3 regions of the Sporosarcina sp. SG10008 genome follow, and region 3 is predicted to be linked to each of the others. Evidence: riboswitches for the same ligand, from Rfam matches in the RefSeq annotation. Region 3 holds a riboswitch; each other region holds the start of a gene.
The links. A riboswitch is a leader RNA that binds a small molecule or an ion and turns the genes downstream of it on or off. The one in region 3 is predicted to bind S-adenosylmethionine.

Region 1 (6,821 bases), 530 kb from region 3:
AAGCACGGTCGCTAGCTACCACATTGAATAACCCTATTCCAAAAATGAATACCAAAAATACACCTACAAAACACTTTTTATGAATAGACAATGTGTCACCTCCTAGAAGCGAAAATAAAGAAATGGGTTGTATGAATCATCCGCTAAGTAAGCGGTCGACAAGACGAGAATAAGTAAACAAAATACAGGAATTAAAACTTCGTCAATCACTTTATGCCAACGTGTCATTTTATTCCTCAACGTTTTCAAAATTGGAACCGAGCCAATAAAAGCTAACAGAAAGAGAATAGCATTTGTATACGCATCGTACATGAATCGCTCATTTACCAATGCTTGTCCCGAAAACCCAAACATAATTTTCAAATAGGTAAAACTCATGGAGAGGTCTTCAAAAACGAATAGTACCCAACTAATCATGATGATAACAAACGCGTAAATGTGTTGGAAAATCGGGTGCATTTTTTCGAGTAGCACCAGTAACCCTGCCTTTTCAATCGCAATCAATACACCAAAGTAAAGACCCCAAGCCACGAAATTCCATGCAGCCCCATGCCATAATCCGGTCAGACCCCAAACGATGAATAAATTTAGATAGAGCCTGTATTTACCTTTTCTACTCCCGCCTAGAGGTATATACACATAGTCCCGGAACCAACCGCCAAGCGTCATATGCCACCTTCGCCAAAAATCCGAGATACTGCGGGAAACAAACGGATAATTGAAATTTTGCGGAAAATTAAAACCGAACATTTTCCCGAGGCCAATGGCCATATCAGAATAACCGCTAAAATCGAAATACAGTTGCAAACCAAATGCTGCAATCCCCATCCAAGCCGATAATACTGACAATTCAGCAGGACTTTGCTGCTGAATTTCACTCCATAAAAATCCTATGTTATTGGCGAGCAACACCTTCTTACCAAGCCCGATAAGAAAAATCTTCACACCTTCTGAAAATTGATTAAGCGTAACACGTCTGTTTTTAAGTTCATGTTCAATAATTTCGTATCGTACGATAGGTCCTGCAATAAGCTGTGGAAATAAACAAACGTATAGCGCAAGCGTCAACGGATTTTGTTGTGCTTTCACCCGTCCACGATACACGTCGATTGCATACGACATTGTTTGAAATGTGTAAAAAGATAAGCCAATCGGTAATGGAAGGTCCAAGGCATTTACATTCATGCCGAATAAATTATTGATGTTTTCAATTAGGAAGTCTGCATACTTGAAAAAAGACAATAAACTTAGATTAATAACAATAGATGAAAGTAATCCGAGCTTCGCTTTAAGCGGCGCAGTTAACCTGTATTTTTGAATAAATAACCCGTGAAAATAATCTGTAATAGCCGAAAAAATCATTAAAAATATATAAACAGGTTCTCCCCATGCATAAAAGATAAGACTAACGATAAGGAGAATGCCATTTTTCATCTTTCTAGAACCGCAAAAATAAAGGAGTAATGTAGTTGGTAAAAAGAAAAATAGAAATAATAAGCTACTGAATACCACACAATCACTCTCCTAGCTTTTGCTATGTAGAAAGGCGCTTATTCAGCGCCCTTCAAATACGCCTCAGCCTGTGTTTTAGTCCGAATCTTGAATTGAGCATGTGCCTACAGGATACAGGCATGCAAACGTTGACGCAGGACGTGGCTAACTTTAGATTCCTTCAAAATCCGTGACATCCGCTAGAGGCTTCTAAAGTCGCGAAATAAGCACCTTTAGAATTCACTTTACTTTTTCATCAAAAATCTGCTCTACTGCATCTACATTGCCATACGTAACGTATAGAACAAAATCACCTGTCGTTTTTAACACATTGTTTTTCACTTTTTCATATTGATCAGGAAGATATTGTTCCCATGTTTGTATTTGTGCATCTAATTCTTTTTGCAACGAGGCTTTCAATGATTCTGCGTCCTTCTCATTCTTCGCTTTCAAGACAATTATTTCATCCGAATTGATATTAAACATAGAGTTGAACATCAAACCTTCTGCTAGTAACTCTTTATCAAGTTCTGTTCGCTCCATAAATATTTGTGTCATTGAATCCTCTGTTTTAGCATTTACTAAATTCGTCTCCACATAATTTTGAAGAATTTCCTCATCAGTTTGTCCATCGTCGAATCCTGCATCTTTTATATCTTGTATAACTTGCCCCTTAATACTTTCCATTATGTCTTTGACGGAAACTTCGTCCTTTATGCCGTCATTTAATCCTGATCCCGAACAACCCACCATCGTAAAGATAACCATTGCACATATAAGCATTCCAAACTTTTTTTTCATAAAAAATTCCTCCCCAACTTTTCAACTAGCAGTTACTTTGGCTGCTAACTGATTTGACGGATGATCTTTATTTTCGTTTCAGCCATTTTTTGGAACTCGATTATAAAGTGAAACTTCAATCGGGATGGGGGATTCTGCCCGTTACTATGGGGTTAACAACGAAGTGTTTCACATGAAACATTGTTACTATTGTGGCCAGCAAAGCATTTTTTTATTTTACGTACAAAAATAGCACTGTCAACGACAGTACTACTCTGTTTACTAATATGAAATTCCTACACGAAATCCGATATTATCGCCTTGCAGTAGTTCACCGTAAGCAAAAGCAGCTGTGTCGCCAACGGATATTTGTTTACCGTCCTCTGGCAACAAATCGCGCTCAGTTCTGTAGTCACCCACCGCAACACCATCCGGTAAATAAGTAGGGCAGACAATTGTCCACTCAAGCCCCGATTGACGCAGCATGTTATACACTTTATGGTGCTCCTCCGCCGCAAAAGTTAGCCGGCGATTTGTATCTCCAGCTTCATAACGCAGTTTTTCGGGATCAATCTTACTTTGCAAGATGCCTGCTGTCCCAATTGTGACAAGCCGATTAATTCCTATATCCTCCATCGCTCTTATCATATGAGGAACTGCCTCAGTCAACGTTGTTGTCTGGTCTGTACCTAGCGAACTGAATACAACGTCCATTCCAGCAACGGCATCCGAAACTGCTACAACATCACGGACATCACCTTGGATAATCGTCAACCTATCATGTGGCGCCAATTTCTCAGGTGAACGGACGAGTGCCGTCACTTCATGCCCTTCTACCAATGCTAATTTTAGGACTTCCCCACCCACACGCCCTGTTGCCCCAAACAATGCAATTTTCATAAGAACCATCTCCATTCTATAAATTACTTTCTCATTTTATTAATAAATAAATGCCCGTAAATAGTAAAATGCCATATGTGAAGATCCGGAAGGTCTTTTGACTGATATGACGGAATAGTAGTTGTCCTAGATACAATCCAGCAAATACTAGCGGCAGTGCCATTCCGATTGAGGTCCAGATACCCTTATTTGTACCAACAAAAAGCACTTGAATGAGTAGACTAACGGAATAGATGAATAAATAAAACGCGAGTGTCGTTGCACGTAATGTTTCTTTTTGCATAGCCGTTCCTGCAAAGTAGAGCAAAAGCGGCGGACCTGGCATGCCAATTCCTGTCGTCAATGTACCGGATAATCCGCCAACAACAAAGTCCCCACGTTTAGTTCTCTTAATTCGAAGGTTCAGGACAAGCAGCAGTGTTAGCAAAAGAAGAACAATGCCTATGCCCGTTTTCAATTTGTTGATATCCGCCGAAATGAACAAAATGATACCAATGGGCAGTCCAGATAAGCTCCCGATTATTAACTTTTTTAATAGGTCTGTATCCACATCTTTACGTATTTTAGCAATAAGTGCGCTTGAAATAACAAGCGACAAAACTAGGTTTATCTGAATGGCCTCCATCGGATTAAAAATCATGAGTAGAAAAGGTGTCGCCATGATCGAAAAACCAAATCCTGTACTTGTCTGTAAAATGGACGCAAAAAGTATAATGCTAATAAATATGAAAATTGTCATTCTAACACCGCTTTCTCTATCACTTTAAGTGTATCAGAATTCTGAAATTGTTTACGACTATTAGTAATCTGAATTATTTTACTTTAGTAAATTCATTGACTTTCCCTAATTTGCACACTAGAGTTAGATTCAATTCTTGCAACAATCGAATAGCACTACATCACTTTCTTATCCAGAGAGATCGAGGGACAGGCCCTATGACATCTCGGCAACAGGTTCATGACCAATGAACACTGTGCCAACTCCTACAGACGCGTATGCGTTTGGAAGATGAGAACGAGATGGCTTCTTTTATTAGAATCCCTCTTTTTCTTATCTATTTTAAGAAAAAGAGGGATTTTTTTCGTTCTTACAACTGTCTAGCTTCAGCGGCCAGATGCTCGGGGTCACAAGTCATTTTGCTAGTTGCATCCGTTGTCCGCACAGAATTAACGAAGTACTTAGGGGGTCAATACATGATTGAATTTAAAAATGCATCCAAGACGTTCGCCCTTGGGAAGCGTGAGGTACATGCGGTAAAAGATGTTTCTCTTTTCGTTGAAAAAGGTGAAATTTTCGGCATCATCGGTTTTAGCGGCGCTGGAAAAAGCACATTGCTACGGTTAGTAAATATGCTTGAACGCCCGACTTCAGGCTCTGTTTTCATCCGAGACATCGACGTCAGTACATTATCCTCAAAAGATTTACGGACGCAACGTCGTAACATCGGCATGATTTTTCAGAACTTCAACTTGCTGAACTCACGGACAGTTGCAGGAAACATCTCGTATCCTTTGAAACTTGCCGGAATGCAAAAAAAAGCAATTGCTGAACGCGTCGAGGAATTATTGGACTTCGTTGGCCTGGCCGATAAAGCTAAAGATTATCCGGACCAACTATCAGGAGGCCAAAAGCAACGCGTAGGTATAGCCAGAGCACTCGCCACTTCACCAGACATCCTTATCTGTGATGAAGCCACATCTGCACTAGATCCTGATACGACCGCCGATATACTGCGGTTGTTGAAAAAGGTGAATAAGGATTTGGGTATTACAATCCTCCTTATCACACATGAAATGCATGTTATTCAAACAATTTGCGATAAAGTAGCGGTCATGGAAAATGGAGAAGTAATCGAAACGGGTGATGTTTTTGAAACATTTACTGATCCTCAACATTCGACAACACAACGATTCATCCAATCCGTGCAGCAGGATCTACCTTCAGAAAAACTGATTAATGAGTGGCAATCAAAAGGTGGTACCAAGTTATATCGAGTTATTTTCAAAGGAGATATTGCAAGTGATCCTGTTCTTTCAAAAGTTACACGTAAACACGATGTTGATTTCAACATCGTTTACGGTTCAGTTCGAGAATTACAGGAACGATTTTTTGGCAATCTACTTGTTTCATTTGAAGGAGAAACGGATGCTGTAAGCCATGTATTAAAAGAACTTGAATTAATTGTAGACATAGAGGAGGTCCTAAAAGATGAACGTTGATTGGCTTACATTTTGGCCCCGGATTGTAGAAGCAACCGGCGAAACACTGATCATGGTAATCGCCACTCTCGTTTTTGGTTCCATTTTTGGAATTGCAATTGGCCTGCTATTATTTGTCACTAGGCAAAATAATATTTTGGAAAACAAACTTGTTTCTCAAATATTAAATATAGTCATTAACATCGTTCGGCCTGTTCCGTTCATCATCTTCTTAGTAGCCATTTCACAACTGACAAGATTAGTTGTCGGGACAACAATCGGAACCGCAGCAGCCATTTTTCCGATGACAATTGTTGCAACATTCGTCATTGCCCGAGTTGTTGAAAATAACTTGGTCAGCATTGATCCTGGCGTTATTGAAGCAGCACAGGCAATGGGTGCAAGCCCTCTTCGGATTATCTTCACGGTTTTGATACCAGAAGCATTGGGTCCACTTATTTTAGGACTTACCTTCGTTTCCGTCAGTCTTATCGATTTCTCGGCAGTTGCCGGAACAGTTGGCGGCGGAGGTCTTGGACATGTCGCGATGACATACGGTTATCAACGGTTCGACGGTAGTGTCATGCTCGTTACGGTCGTCATTTTAATCATCATGGTGCAATTGGCACAATGGCTTGGCAATACACTTTCTAAAAAAATCATGCGTCGGTAATCTGGGAAAAGTGCAAGATGCCTGGAGCTAGACACTGTTCCAGGTCAAAGAATCTTATACTTAATAATCTTTAAAAAATACAATCATTCAACTAAAAGGAGACGAATTAAATGAGGAAATTATGGTTAGTAAGTTTAGCAGTATTAACTGCTATTGTACTCGCTGCTTGCGGCGGTAAAGAAAGCGGAAATAGTGATACAGTCAAAGTGAAAATTGGTGTCAACGGTGCAGATGGTGTCCAATGGCCATTGCTGAAAGAAAAAGCGGCAAAAGAAGGCATTGAAATCGAACTTGTCGAATTCGCAGATTATACATTGCCAAATAATGCACTTGCACAAGGCGATATCGACTTAAATGCATTCCAACATTTCTCGTTCCTATCCCAATATGTAAAAGAAAGTAAAAATGAACTTGTTCCAATTGGCTCGACGATGTTTGCACCACTTGGCGTTTACTCTGAAAAAATCAAGGATATTTCTGAAATCAAAGAAGGCGACAAAATTGCGATTCCAGATGACCCTTCGAACCAAGCACGTGCGCTACGCCTACTAGAAAGTGCTGATTTAATTTCACTTTCAGATGACTTTGGATTGTTTGGTGATCCGACAAAAATCACTGAAAATCCATTGAACCTAGAAATCATTCCTATGGTTGCTCAACAAACACCTCGTATATTGCCAGATGTGACTGCCGCGATTATTAACAACGGAATTGCTGGACAAGCAGGATTTTCACCAGGAGAGGATCCACTCTTTAGAGAATCAAGTGACGATGAGAG
Region 2 (6,821 bases), 890 kb from region 3:
AAAATTTGTAGACAAGTTGTAAGATGAAATGAATTTAAATTTTACGGAGTGTAAAATAAGGACTTGCTGCACTATTTTGGTCCGGTCATTGAACATGAAAACCGGTTTGCGTTTAGTAGCGCAACCGGTTTAACTTACTTATTACCTAACAATCGAGAGGTCATGATAGCACCCTCAAGCGCTAGACGCTTAGATGGCTCCATAAAGTCTTCGCCTAGAAGTAATTCCAACTTTTCAAGACGGTGGTACAGTGTTTGTCTAACTATGAAAAGACGGTCTGCAGTCTCTTTTTTCGATCCACCGCATTCGAGATAAACACAAAGTGTTTCAAAGAGGTTGCTTTCCATCTTCAGATCGTAGTCGAAAACTGTTGATAAGTAATCTTGGACATATGTTTCAAGGTAACCGTTGTTCTCCACTAATAGAAGAAGCCTATAAATGCCTAAGTCTTCATAGAAATATGATTTTGTAATGCCAGACTCGCGCATTTTTAAAACATCTTCAGCTTCTTTGTATCCTTTTTTTGCATCCGTAATTTCTTTGTAGACTGTACTTACTCCAAATGTACATCTGGTTCCGTCAATGAAAGTGTTGTCTTTTATGTTAACAATATGTTCAATAATTTGAGAAAAACGATTAGTCTCATCTATCAAGTGATCTGCAGCGATGAAGGATGCAATGATGACAATCTCACTTTTGCTGGATGCAACTGCGGGGAAGAACCCATTACGTTTAAAGAGTGACCGTATCATCATCGAGCGTTGCAGTTTAATCTCTTCCCATTCTTCTTCACCAAGATTCGTTTCGAATGTCTTCATTTGTATGATGAACACTCTGAAGTATGTATTGCGGCTTTTGGAGGGCAAATAGGCATGAAGGTCTTCCTGTTCAAAGGATCTGCCGCTCAATAAATTCCGAACGAATTCATCTTCGTTATTCTGTTTGCGCTCTTCTATTGTTCGGTTACGTAACAAAATTTGAGCGATTGCAAGTGCAGCGCGGTCTAATATGAGAAATGGAAATTCATCCGACAGTTGTTCTGTCACCTCGAGGAATAGATACCCCCAAATTTGTCCTAGCCCACTAACAGGCATTTGTGCAAATTTCTGATCCTTCAGCATGAGGAATTTCTGTCCTGTATTGATCGATGGGGATCTTTCAAGATGGACTCGGATGGTTATTTCCAACTCTTTGATCTCAGACGGATAGTAATAAGGCTTCGTATCATCACTAATGAACAGGATATTATGTCGGAAAAATTGATTTAGTTCTTGTAGGATTTTTAAAATACCGTTGGGTGCAAGAGAAAGTGTAATGAATTTCCTTGATAAGATATCGAGTTGTGAAAGCATCTGATGATGTTGATTAATGATAAATGTATGAAGGTCTTGAGTTATATCGACAAATTTCACAGTTTTTTCGAAGACGATGAATGGAAATGCGTGTTTGTCTGCGAGTTCAATAATTTCAGGTGGAATTAGCTTAAAGTAAGGTCCTACTTCTATACATATACATGCCACATCTTTTTCTATCAGCCTCGATACATACATTAGCTGGCTTGGAAGATCGAGTTGTAAGCCAACGCCTGTCGTAAGAATCATCTCTCCTCCATTTATTAAGGCATCGAATTCTTTTACCTCTAATACATGAGACCATTTTACTTGACGGTCCAATCCTTCTTTTCCTGCAACGACTTTGGCGTGTTTGAATGAGCTTCGTGAAAGAACATCGCGGACAGTAAGTTTTAAGGTATTCATTATAGGTATAGACCTCCATAACGTTAAAATAATCGCCTAATGATTAGACAAAGTGTAAATTGAAAGTAATCTAAATTATTTGTAAAGTATAATATGAAGTCTAGCGAAGATAGCGTAAAGTAGCAAGAACAATAGAACGGGGGAATGAAAATGATTTTAACGCAGGTAGAAAAGAAGACGCTTACAAACTTCATCAATGGACAATGGGTAAAATCAACGACAGATAAATATGAAGAGGTACCAAATCCAGCGACAGGAGAAATATTGGCCGAAGTTCCTATCTCCACACTTGAAGATTTGAATAAAGCGGTAGAGGCGGCGAAAACAGCATTTGCGAAGTGGAAGAAGGTTGCTGTTCCTCAACGGTCAAGGATCTTATTTAAATACCAGCAATTGTTAATAGAGAACTGGGAAGCACTAGCGAAAATCATTACGATTGAAAACGGTAAAAACTATGCTGAAGCGTATGGCGAAGTACAGCGCGGGATTGAGTGTGTTGAATTTGCTGCAGGAGCCCCGACGTTAATGATGGGGTATCAGCTTCCTGATATCGCAACGAACATTGAATCGGGTATGTATCGTTATCCAATAGGCGTAATTGGTGGAATTACACCGTTCAACTTTCCGATGATGGTCCCTTGCTGGATGTTCCCACTTGCAATCGCTAGTGGAAATACATTCATCCTAAAACCATCAGAGCGTACGCCACTTTTGGCGAACCGTCTTGCAGAATTATTGCATGAAGCGGGTCTGCCTGACGGTGTTTTCAATATCGTCCATGGTGCGCATGAAGTCGTAAATGGCATTCTCAATCATCCAGATATTCCGGCCGTGTCGTTCGTAGGTTCACAGCCGGTTGCTGAGTATGTGTATAAAACAGGAACTTCAAATGGTAAGCGTGTCCAAGCATTAGCGGGCGCGAAAAACCATACAATCGTTATGCCGGACGCGGATATGGATTTGACGATCACAAATATTATTAACGCAGCTTTCGGATCCGCTGGAGAAAGATGTATGGCTTGTGCGGTTGTCGTTGCAGTTGGTGATATTGCAGATGAACTTGTCGAGAGATTAGTAGACGAGTCGAATAAACTGACGATTGGTAATGGACTAGAAGAAGGGATTTTCCTTGGACCTGTTATTAGGAATTCACATAAAGACAAGACACTGGGTTACATCGAATCAGGTATTGAGGAAGGCGCCAAACTATTACGGGATGGCCGTGAAGACAAGTCTACTTCCGAAGGCGGTTATTTCGTCGGTCCGACAATTTTTGATAATGTCACTCAGGAAATGAAAATTTGGAAAGAAGAGATTTTTGCTCCTGTGCTATCTATTGTAAGAGTGGATACATTGGATGAAGCAATCGAACTTGCGAATAAATCAGAGTTTGCAAACGGGGCTTGTTTATTTACAGATAGTGCAAGTGCAATCCGGAAGTTTAGAGAAGAAATTGATGCGGGGATGCTTGGTGTGAATCTTGGTGTTCCAGCTCCGATGGCGTTCTTCCCGTTTTCTGGTTATAAAAAATCATTCTATGGTGACTTGCATGCGAATGGTCGCGACGGAATTGAGTTTTACACACGGAAGAAAATGTTGACTGCGCGTCACTAATACCAGAAATTAATCGTGAAATTAGGAGGGGGTAGAGAAGATGACTACAGCAAAAGAGACTACAGGGTTATTAGTTGAAAAGGACCGGGAGAACGTTTGGCACCATATTTCTTCCTATAATGAAAAGAACCCACCAATGGTAGTGGAGAGTGGGGAAGGAGCTTGGATTACAGATCATAATGGCAATCGTTATCTAGATGGAATGTCTGGACTATGGTGTGTGAATGTCGGTTATGGTCGTGAGGAGCTAGCGCAAGCTGCCTATGATCAGATGAAAAAGATGGCCTATGCACCGATGACCCAAAGTCATGAGCCTGCTATTCTGCTTGCAGAAAAGTTGAATGAAATGCTTGGTGGTGACTATAAAATATTTTACTCAAACAGCGGATCCGATGCGAACGAAGTAGCGTTTAAACTTGCGCGTCAATACCATCAGCAAAATGGGGAACCGTCACGCTACAAATTCATTTCCCGCTATCGTGCGTATCATGGGAGCTCCATGGGGGCACTGGCAGCAACAGGGCAAGCACTGCGGAAATACAAGTATGAGGCACTTGCACCGGGGTTCTTGCACATCGCCCCTCCGGACAATTACCGCAGACCTGCGGGACAGTCAATTGAGGAGTACAACATACAACGTGCCCAAGAGTTTGAAGAGAAAATCATTTGGGAACAGAAGGAAACAATCGCTGGGATTATTATGGAACCGCTTATTACAGGAGGCGGTATACTCATCCCACATCCAATCTACTTGGAAAAGGTTCAGGAAATCTGTACACGCCACGGTGTACTGCTAATTGTTGATGAAGTCATTTGTGGATTTGGCAGAACTGGGAAAGACTTTGGTCATCAGCATTTTAAGTTGAAACCGGACATTATTACGATGGCAAAGGGACTAACGAGCGCTTACTTGCCACTTTCGGTTACGGCTATTCGAAAAGATATTTATGAAAAGTTCGATACAGGAGAAGATAACAGTCATTTCCGCCATGTTAATACATTTGGCGGGAATCCTGCGGCTTGTGCAGTCGCGTTGAAGAATCTTGAAATCATTGAGAGAGAAAATCTTGTTGAACGGTCGACTGAGCTTGGCGAGCGCCTTCTAAAAGAGTTGGCTTGCTTATTGGATCATCCTTTTGTTGGCGATATTCGCGGGCTCGGATTCTTGTTAGGCATTGAACTTGTAGAGAACAAAGAAACGAAAGAACCTGCTGCAAACGCCCGTGTTGCGAAAATCATTGGCGAATGTAAGGCGAATGGACTTATTATTGGAAGGAACGGCGATACAGTTGCTGGCTATAACAATATTCTAGCGCTAAGCCCACCGCTGTCTTGTACCGATGAAGACGTGGACTTTATTATTGCGGTTATGAAGAAAGTGTTCAATGAAAATGCATGAGTTAGGATGAGATTTTTAATCTTGCTAAACCAAAAACGGAGAACCTCCAATTATAGGGGTCCTCAGTTTTTGGTTTTATTTTTTCTAAAGACCATTGAAACGCGCTTCTCGCTACGCTCTTTCATACGCTGAAAATTCTCGAGATGTTTCCAAATGGCGATTGCAAATAACAAAGTTGCTATTACGACTGGCCAGTATCCGTCTGCCAATACTGCCATCGCGATGAGCGTGACGTAGAGCATCAGCACACCAAACACGAGAAAGTCTGTTACTAGCGCTACGACGACAAATAATGCAAAACCAATGAGCCCGATCTGCCAGTCGATTGCAAGCAGTACACCAATTATTGTCGCTGTTCCTTTTCCGCCGTTAAAGTTCATATAAAATGGAAAGTTATGGCCAATAACGGCTGCGGCGGCTGTAAGAAATAAAAGTAAAGCCACAAAGGCTTCTGAAAATCCTGCGTTTTCTGCGAAATAGTGCACAAGTAAGACAGCTCCTGCACCTTTACTGATATCGATTACTGCAACTAATGCGCCGAACTTCTTCCCGAGAACAATGGTCGCATTCGAGGCACCGGCATTTTTCACACCGGTTTCTTTCAAGTTAACGCCGGATATTTTCTGCGCAACAACTGATCCATGCAGGCAACCAACTGCATATCCCCATAAGAGCACGCCTACAATCCATAACCACATATCAAGTTCCTCCTAAAATAACGGTAGTCTAAGTGTAACATTCCACATAGACACAAGTTTCAGAAATATTATTCGGTAAACTATTGACAAAGTATTGAGATATCTACTATACTATGTCACAAGATGGAAAACTGAATATCACAAACTCTTATCAAGAGCGGCGGAGGGAATAGGCCCTGCGATGCCCGGCAACCAGCAAGTGACTAACTTGCAAAGGTGCTACTTCCTACAGATTCGTGCGAACGGTCTGAAAGATAAGGGGAGGAATAAGCGAAAGCGTAACCCTCTTCTTAAGCGAAGGGGGTTATTTTTCATTCCAAAAATACCCCTAACGTCTCCGCCCATTACAATCACATCCATCTAAAAAAACTCTGGAGGTAATGACGATGACAAAACTTCAACCCGAAACACTTCTTCTGCACGGTGGACAAAAACCGGATCCTGTAACAGGTTCACGCGCAGTTCCAATTCATAGAACCTCATCTTTTGTATTCCGTGATACAGAACATGCTCAAAAACTATTTGCACTACAAGAAGCAGGCAACATCTATACACGAATTACAAATCCAACTGTTGCAGTTTTTGAAGAGCGTATTGCGCTTCTTGAAGGTGGTACGGCGGCAGTTGCATTCTCCTCAGGTATGGCAGCTATCGCTTTCTCTATCTTGAACGTAGCTGGTGCTGGAGATGAAATTGTCGCAGCAAGCAACTTATATGGCGGTACTTATAATTTATTCGCCGCTACACTTCCGCGCTACGGTATCAATGTAAAGTTTGTCGATGCAACAGATCCTGAAAACTTCCGTGCAGCAATTACAGATAAAACAAAAGCAATATTCGCAGAAACAATCGGTAACCCGAGTCTTCATGTACTCGATATTGAAGCGGTTGCGGACATTGCGCATGAAAACGGTCTACCGCTTCTTATTGATAGTACATTTGCTTCGCCATATGGTTCGAATCCTATCGAATTTGGTGCGGATGTTGTCATCCATTCCGCTACAAAATGGATTGGCGGACACGGTACCACGATCGGTGGAGTTGCTGTTGATGCGGGTACATTTGACTGGACGCAAGGGAGGTTTCCTGGCTTCACAGAGCCTGATGCGTCATATCATGGTCTCCGTTACGGAATTGATACAGCAGCGGCGGCATTTGCGACTAAACTACGCGTTCAACTATTGCGTGACTTCGGACCTTGCTTAGATCCAGATAGTGCATTTAATTTCCTCCAAGGACTTGAAACACTGCATTTGCGTGTGACAAGACATAATGAAAATGCCGTTAAAGTAGCGGAGTTCTTGAAAAAACATCCATCTGTCGAATGGGTAACATATACAGGCAACGAAGATC
Region 3 (6,821 bases):
TTCGGAAAAGTGATTGAAGCCCAATTTATCATTGCAATTGTTAATACAATATTGTCCGTGATCGTATTACTCATACTCGGATTCCCACAAATAATCGGTTTGGGAATTATGATTTTCTTTTTAGGACTCATTCCCGTTGCCGGGGTCATCATTTCACTTGTCCCTCTGACGATAATTGCTTTTACAATCGGAGGATTCCTGAAAGTTGTTTATGTTCTCATTGCAGTTATGATTATTCATGGCATTGAAGCATATATCTTAAATCCAAAACTGATGTCCTCCAAAACAGATTTACCCGTTTTTTACACGTTTATCGTACTGATTTTCTCACAAAACTTCTTTGGCGTCTGGGGACTCATTATCGGTATTCCCGTGTTTGTCTTCCTACTTGATATACTTGATGTCACGAATAAAGAACCTGCGAATCACATACCTGTTCCAAAAAGCAAAAAGACAAGGTGAGATTAACTTCTCCCTTGTCTTTTTTTATGTCGAAACACTATCTTTCCAGTTCTAGAAGTTGCTCTTTCATCTCTAAACCGGCCCTGAAACCACCTAACTTACCACTTTTCGCAATGACACGATGACAAGGAACAATAATTAAGACCGGATTGGCACCAATAGCGGTTCCAACAGCTCGTACCGCATTCGGCTTTTCAATCCGTTCTGCAATTTCCGAATATGAAACAGTCCGTCCGTACGGAATTTCTTGCAAGGCCTTCCAGACAATTTGTTGAAAAGGAGTACCGTGAAGATCGATTGGCAATGCAAAATCCCTGCGTCGCTCTTTCAAATAACCCATTAACTCAACTGCGTGTGGCTGTAAGATATCCGCTTCTTCTATTAGAACATGACTTGGAAGCCGCTTGTTCACCCACGCTTCCAGTTCTCCGAATGGTGCATTCGGGGTACCTATATAGCAAAGCCCCTCTGTCGTCGCAGCTATATACATTTTCCATTGTGAGTGATTAAGCAATGTCCAATACACGTTATTTTTACTGTTCTTCTCCACTAACCTCTACCTCCCTCACTAGTTTTCGATATTGTTTTGGTGTTTGTCCAGTTTTCATTTTGAATAGCGTGATGAAATAGGACGGATTCCGAAGCCCCACGCTTACCCCAATTTCAGCAATGGATTTATCGGTTGTAGTAAGTTCAGACATCGCTTTCGTTATTCTGATCTTTTGGATATATTCAACAGGCGTCAGCCCCGTGATTCTTTTAAATGTTCGCTGAAGGTGATAAGGACTTCCATGGCACATGTCTGCAAGTATTTCTAACGTCAATGGCTCCTGAAAATGCTCGTTTATATATTCTCCAATTTGGATAGTCCATTCTTCATCAGGTAAACGCAGCCCACCCGGCTTACAGCGTTTGCAAGGTCGGAATCCATCTGCTAGCGCTTCCGCCGCATCATTGAAAATACGGACATTCTCTTTTTTTGGATCTCTTGATTTGCAAGATGGTCGGCAAAAGATACCCGTCGATTTCACGGCATAAAAGAAGATTTCATCAAACATTGCGTCGTTATGTCTAATTGCTTCCCACTGTTCGTCAGTCAAATGCCTGACTTGTTGATGATCGCTCACGGAATCACCTCTTTCTCTTACCCTAAGTATACCCCCTCTATTTCCAAAATAAATGCTTTTCAGGACGTAACAGCAAGATAGCGAAACTTTTCCACCTGGGATTATGGTACAACTAAACATATAGATAGGATGCAGAGGAGGTTTTTTAAAATGCTAGTTAATCAACAAGATCATTTGATTATAGCCGTTCCGAAAGAGTTCAATTTCAAAGAAAATATCAGCTATATGTCCAGGTCAAACAATGAGTGTATGTTTGAAATCCGTGATGGTAAGGTGATCAAGGCAATTCCGCTTGGGAATGAGATTCTATTAGTCGAAGTCAGCGAAAATACAGAGGGTAACCTTCTGGTTCGGTTTATAGAAAAATATACACCGTCTAGCGAAAGCGTTCGAAATATGGTTGTCCATTATGTACGTGATTGGTTCGATCTCGATACTGATTTGAAACCTTATTATGAGATGGCAAAAAGAGATCCATTGCTTCGACAAGCAGTAAGTGAGTTTTATGGATTGCGAAACATCGGCATCCCTGACTTGTTTGAAGCGTTATGTTGGGGAATTCTTGGACAGCAAATCAATCTGACATATGCGTATACGTTGAAAAGGCGCTTTGTGGAGACGTTCGGAAATTCGATTGAATGGGAAGGACAGTCATACTGGATATTCCCTGAACCAGAGTACATTGCGAAGCTTACAGTCGAGGATTTATCGTCATTAAAAATGACCGTAAAAAAATGTGAGTACCTGATTGGGGTTGCACAGCTTATCGCAGATGGAAGCCTATCCAAAGCTCAGGTATTGGAAACTGGGAACTTTAAGGAAGCGGAAAACATGCTTATCAAAATCCGTGGAATTGGGCCCTGGACCGCAAACTATGTCTTAATGCGCTGTTTGCGTTTCCCAAATGCATTCCCAATTGCTGACGTCGGACTTCATAACGCCATCAAACATTTGACAGGAGCAGAAGAAAAGCCGACGAAAGAAGAAATTTTAAAGCTTGCTGCACCATGGGAGAACTGGGAGTCCTATGCGACGTTTTACTTGTGGCGTTTTCTTTACTAAGATCAAGTAATTTCATGATTGGTTATTCAATCACCTCCCCTTGGAGATAAAATAGAAGGGCAAACTCAAATTGTTTGCCCTCCACTTTTTCATTAAATCTTCTCGCTTTATTTACCAAGGGGGTTTATCTTCATTCGATAATCCAATCATATATATAGAAAAGAATATCGCTAAAAAAGCAGTTACAATCAAGGTTGTAATGACGATTGGTGAATGAATTTCAAATAGTACTTGCTGAAATAAGCATCATTTATTAGTCAATAAAAATCAATTTTTCTCTTCAAGGAAATAAAAACGTACAAGTACAAAAGAATAACAAGCATAATGATAACCGTCATAATTATTTGAGTCAACTGACCTTTCCACGTCAAAAACAATCCAATTTGCGATGTTAAAAAGATTATAAATAATATCAGATAAAATTTCATCATCCGCTGAAACGTTTCTTTTACTGACTCACCATCAGAGTAAATCTTTTTTACCCCTGACTCATTTGCTTCTGTACGAAAATAATGAAATTGCTTTAGAGCGCTGTCTAAATATTGCCAACCGGCATCTTTACATAGTTGCATATACTCTTCATTCGCATCCCGGAAATCAATTTGATAGACATATGATTCATTAGGATTTTCATCGAAGGTATAGGTAAATAATCCATACTTTTTAAAATGAAATCCTTGGCGTGACATATCCGTCAGCCACTGCTCTTCTTTATCAACACTCGAAGCAAGAAAAATCTTGAACCTTTTAACAGTCATCTTCTTCGCCCTCCATTTCTTTTATGATGCTCCTGGCGTTTTTCACAAGTGATTCAAGCCTCTTAAACTCAAGCTGAAGCACTTCTTTACCTAAGGGTGTCAGCTGATTATACTTGCGGCGTTCTGCATCATCGATGTCTACTTTTTGAATGATTTTCTGCTTTTCTAATTTTCCTAGTGCTCCATATAATGTCCCGGGACCCATTGTAACTTCCCCCCGACTTATTTTTTCTACGTCCTGCATAATGGCATATCCATGACGTACTTCCCTTAAGGACAGTAAAATATAATATGTTGCCTGCGACAATGGTAAAAAACTTTCTGGCTGTTTTATCATTCTTTCACCTTCTCATTATATCGCTTATCGCTATATCGATTAACGATATAGTAACAAACATTTTTTGGAATTGCAATAGATTTTCCTTGCATGACAAAACTACCTAGATTAGAATTATTATAAATAAGAAACTGGTAGGAGAGAATGTAATGTCCAATTTTTATAAACCCGCCCTACACTTTCATGACGCCAATTATTCCATTGGTGACGTACATATTTTAAAAAATATTACGGGCTCCTTTCCGGAAGGGAAAATCACAACGCTCGTCGGCCCTTCTGGAGCAGGAAAAACAACATTGCTTAAATTATGTAACGGGCTGATCTCATCTACTTCAGGAGATATTTTCATTCACGATAAACTCATTTCCACATATGAACCCGTTGAACTACGCCGCCATGTCGGAATCGCACTTCAAAGCGCACCAATGATTAAAGGCACCGTCTATCATAACTTAGCTCTCCCTATGGAACTTCAAGGTAAAAAATTGCCTGAACAGGATGCCATTAAAATTCTAGAAGACGTCGGATTAGATGTGCAATTTTTACATCGTAAAACCAATGAATTATCCGGTGGTCAGCGTCAAAAAGTATCCATTGCTCGCACACTAATCAACCGCTCTGAAATCCTATTACTGGATGAAATCACATCCGCCTTGGACCGAACATCTTTACATGAAATCGAAGAATTAATCGTCAAAATTAACCGGGTGTATGGCACAACCATCATCTGGATAACACATAATTTAGAACAAGCCTTATCAATTGGAGATTACACTTGGGTTCTAATGAATGGTCAAGTCATTGAAACTGGCGAAAGTGACTTATTGAAATCACCAACAAATGAATTTGTGAAGCAGTTTGTGCAAGGAGGCGTAGAATGAGCTATCTTACGTTATCCATTACACTTATATTTGTAATCATACCTTTACTACTATCAAAGACTCTACGTTTAGATTTGGAAAAAGACACAATCATTGCCACAATTCGTTCCATTATCCAATTGCTTATGGTCGGCTATATTCTTAAATTTGTCTTCGATTCTGAAAACATATTGTACATTTTGTTAATGGTTACATTAATGATTGCAGCGGCAACACAAAACACCCGTAAGAAAGGAAAAGCAATCAAGGGAATCACTTGGAAAATCGCGGTCACATTACTTTTTGTAGAAGTACTAACCCAGAGTATTCTACTAGGCTTTCAAATCGTACCGCCAACCGCACAATACATCATTTCAATTAGCGGCATGGTGATTGGCAACTCAATGGTGCTATCAATCCTATTCCTTAACCGGTTCACAGCTGAGATTGAAACGCATCGTGATGAAACCGAACTCATCCTTTCTCTCGGTGGAACGCCAAAACAGGCCATTCATAGACAACTCATCAACGCAATCAAGGCAAGCATGATCCCGACAATCGAAAGTCAGAAGACAATGGGCTTGGTTCAACTTCCAGGTATGATGAGTGGTCAAATCATCGCAGGTGCGGACCCCATCCAAGCGGTTCAGTTCCAATTGCTCATCATATTCCTATTATTGACGACCGCTGCAGTGACAAGTGTATTGCTTGGCTTTTTATCATATCCAAGTCTATTCAATCAACGGATGCAGCTGCTGAAAGACAGATTTTAATAATTCGCTCTTGTTTTATTTTCCATGTCATGATAAAGTTATTGAAATTGTTCTTTTCACATAATTCCATAATTTGATTCTTATCAAGAGAGACCGAGGGATTGGCCCTATGACGTCTCAGCAACCAGCCTGTTCAGGTACGGTGCTAATTCCTTTAGGTGTTCATTTCCCTAGAAGATAAGAAGATAGTCTACGATATTTCGGGGACCCTCTTCTTATAGAGGGTCCCCTTTTGTAATCTAAAAGAAAAGGGTGACTACAATGACAAAACAAAGTTTGAATACAATCCTAGTCCAATTAGGCAATAACAGTGATCCGAAGACGGGCGCTGTCAACCCTCCGATTTATTTATCAACTGCGTACAAACATAAGGGGCTCGGTCAATCGACTGGCTACGACTACACACGGACAAAAAATCCAACCCGCTCCATATTGGAAGATGGAATTGCAAACTTAGAGAGCGGTGATGCAGGGTATGCATGCAGTTCTGGTATGGCGGCGATTCAGCTTATCTTGACACTGTTCCGTCCTGGAGATGAATTGATTGTCCCAGAAGATATTTACGGTGGCACATATCGCTTGCTCGAACAGTATTCCGACGTTTATTCAATCGGTACAACGTATACGAGTTTCGCCGATGTGAACGAGACCGAAAAGTTGATAACTTCGAAGACAAAAGCGCTCTTCATAGAAACACCGACCAATCCACTCATGCAAGAATTTGATATTCGGCAGTATGCAGAACTGGCTCAAAAGCATGATTTACTGTTGATTGTCGACAATACATTTTTAACGCCTTATTTCCAGAGACCGATTGAATTCGGGGCTGACATTGTCATGCACAGCGCAACGAAATATATCGGTGGACATAACGATGTCCTCGCGGGACTTGTCGTTGCAAAAGGTGAAAAAATTTGCGAACAACTTGCCGCCAACCATAATGCTATCGGCGCAGTCCTCTCCCCTTCCGATTCTTGGCTAATCATCAGAGGGCTGAAAACACTGCATTTAAGAATGAAACAGCATGATGAAAACGCGAAAATAATCGTCAATTATTTGAAAGATGAACCACTTGTTACGGACGTTCTCTATCCAGGAAAAGGTGGAATGCTATCATTTCGGCTGAACGATAGTGAATCGGTCGGGCCATTCCTTGAAAATCTGCAGCTCATTACATTTGCGGAAAGTCTAGGCGGAGTGGAAAGTTTCATTACTTATCCAGCAACGCAAACCCATGCCGATATTCCTCGTGAAGAACGAATACGACGTGGCGTCTGCGACCGACTTTTACGTTTCTCTGTCGGAGTCGAGGAGGCTGACGATTTGATCGCAGATTTGAAGCAAGTGTTTGCAACTTTGAATAGCGGGGTGCTACAACGATGAGTTTGAATAAAGAACGGTTGGAAACGACTATTATCCATGCTTCGACCCGCGGAGATTAC

Region 1: linked by a shared signal. The riboswitch ahead of ACGLYD_RS19540 (methionine ABC transporter ATP-binding protein) and the one ahead of ACGLYD_RS22220 (methionine biosynthesis PLP-dependent protein) in region 3 are both predicted to bind S-adenosylmethionine.
Region 2: linked by a shared signal. The riboswitch ahead of ACGLYD_RS17805 (O-acetylhomoserine aminocarboxypropyltransferase/cysteine synthase family protein) and the one ahead of ACGLYD_RS22220 (methionine biosynthesis PLP-dependent protein) in region 3 are both predicted to bind S-adenosylmethionine.

The regions. Positions count from the first base shown of each region.
Region 1 covers NZ_CP172607.1:4,159,846-4,166,666, reverse strand. The annotation lists gene ACGLYD_RS19565 (DHHW family protein) at 1-91, opposite strand, end outside; gene ACGLYD_RS19560 (MBOAT family O-acyltransferase) at 103-1,512, opposite strand; gene ACGLYD_RS19555 (DUF4358 domain-containing protein) at 1,732-2,292, opposite strand; gene ACGLYD_RS19550 (NAD(P)-dependent oxidoreductase) at 2,554-3,171, opposite strand; gene ACGLYD_RS19545 (sulfite exporter TauE/SafE family protein) at 3,203-3,910, opposite strand; SAM riboswitch class I at 4,076-4,187, shown strand; gene ACGLYD_RS19540 (methionine ABC transporter ATP-binding protein) at 4,366-5,391, shown strand; gene ACGLYD_RS19535 (methionine ABC transporter permease) at 5,381-6,043, shown strand; gene ACGLYD_RS19530 (MetQ/NlpA family ABC transporter substrate-binding protein) at 6,154-6,821, shown strand, end outside.
Region 2 covers NZ_CP172607.1:3,800,939-3,807,759, reverse strand. The annotation lists gene ACGLYD_RS17825 (PucR family transcriptional regulator) at 135-1,757, opposite strand; gene ACGLYD_RS17820 (CoA-acylating methylmalonate-semialdehyde dehydrogenase) at 1,908-3,371, shown strand; gene ACGLYD_RS17815 (aspartate aminotransferase family protein) at 3,412-4,770, shown strand; gene ACGLYD_RS17810 (glycerol-3-phosphate acyltransferase) at 4,833-5,468, opposite strand; SAM riboswitch class I at 5,614-5,729, shown strand; gene ACGLYD_RS17805 (O-acetylhomoserine aminocarboxypropyltransferase/cysteine synthase family protein) at 5,855-6,821, shown strand, end outside.
Region 3 covers NZ_CP172607.1:4,693,646-4,700,466, reverse strand. The annotation lists gene ACGLYD_RS22260 (AI-2E family transporter) at 1-462, shown strand, start outside; gene ACGLYD_RS22255 (methylated-DNA--[protein]-cysteine S-methyltransferase) at 500-1,012, opposite strand; gene ACGLYD_RS22250 (bifunctional transcriptional activator/DNA repair enzyme AdaA) at 996-1,589, opposite strand; gene ACGLYD_RS22245 (DNA-3-methyladenine glycosylase family protein) at 1,740-2,651, shown strand; gene ACGLYD_RS22240 (DUF2812 domain-containing protein) at 2,909-3,409, opposite strand; gene ACGLYD_RS22235 (PadR family transcriptional regulator) at 3,399-3,746, opposite strand; gene ACGLYD_RS22230 (phosphate ABC transporter ATP-binding protein) at 3,896-4,627, shown strand; gene ACGLYD_RS22225 (ABC transporter permease) at 4,624-5,379, shown strand; SAM riboswitch class I at 5,457-5,563, shown strand; gene ACGLYD_RS22220 (methionine biosynthesis PLP-dependent protein) at 5,641-6,762, shown strand; gene metC (cystathionine beta-lyase) at 6,759-6,821, shown strand, end outside.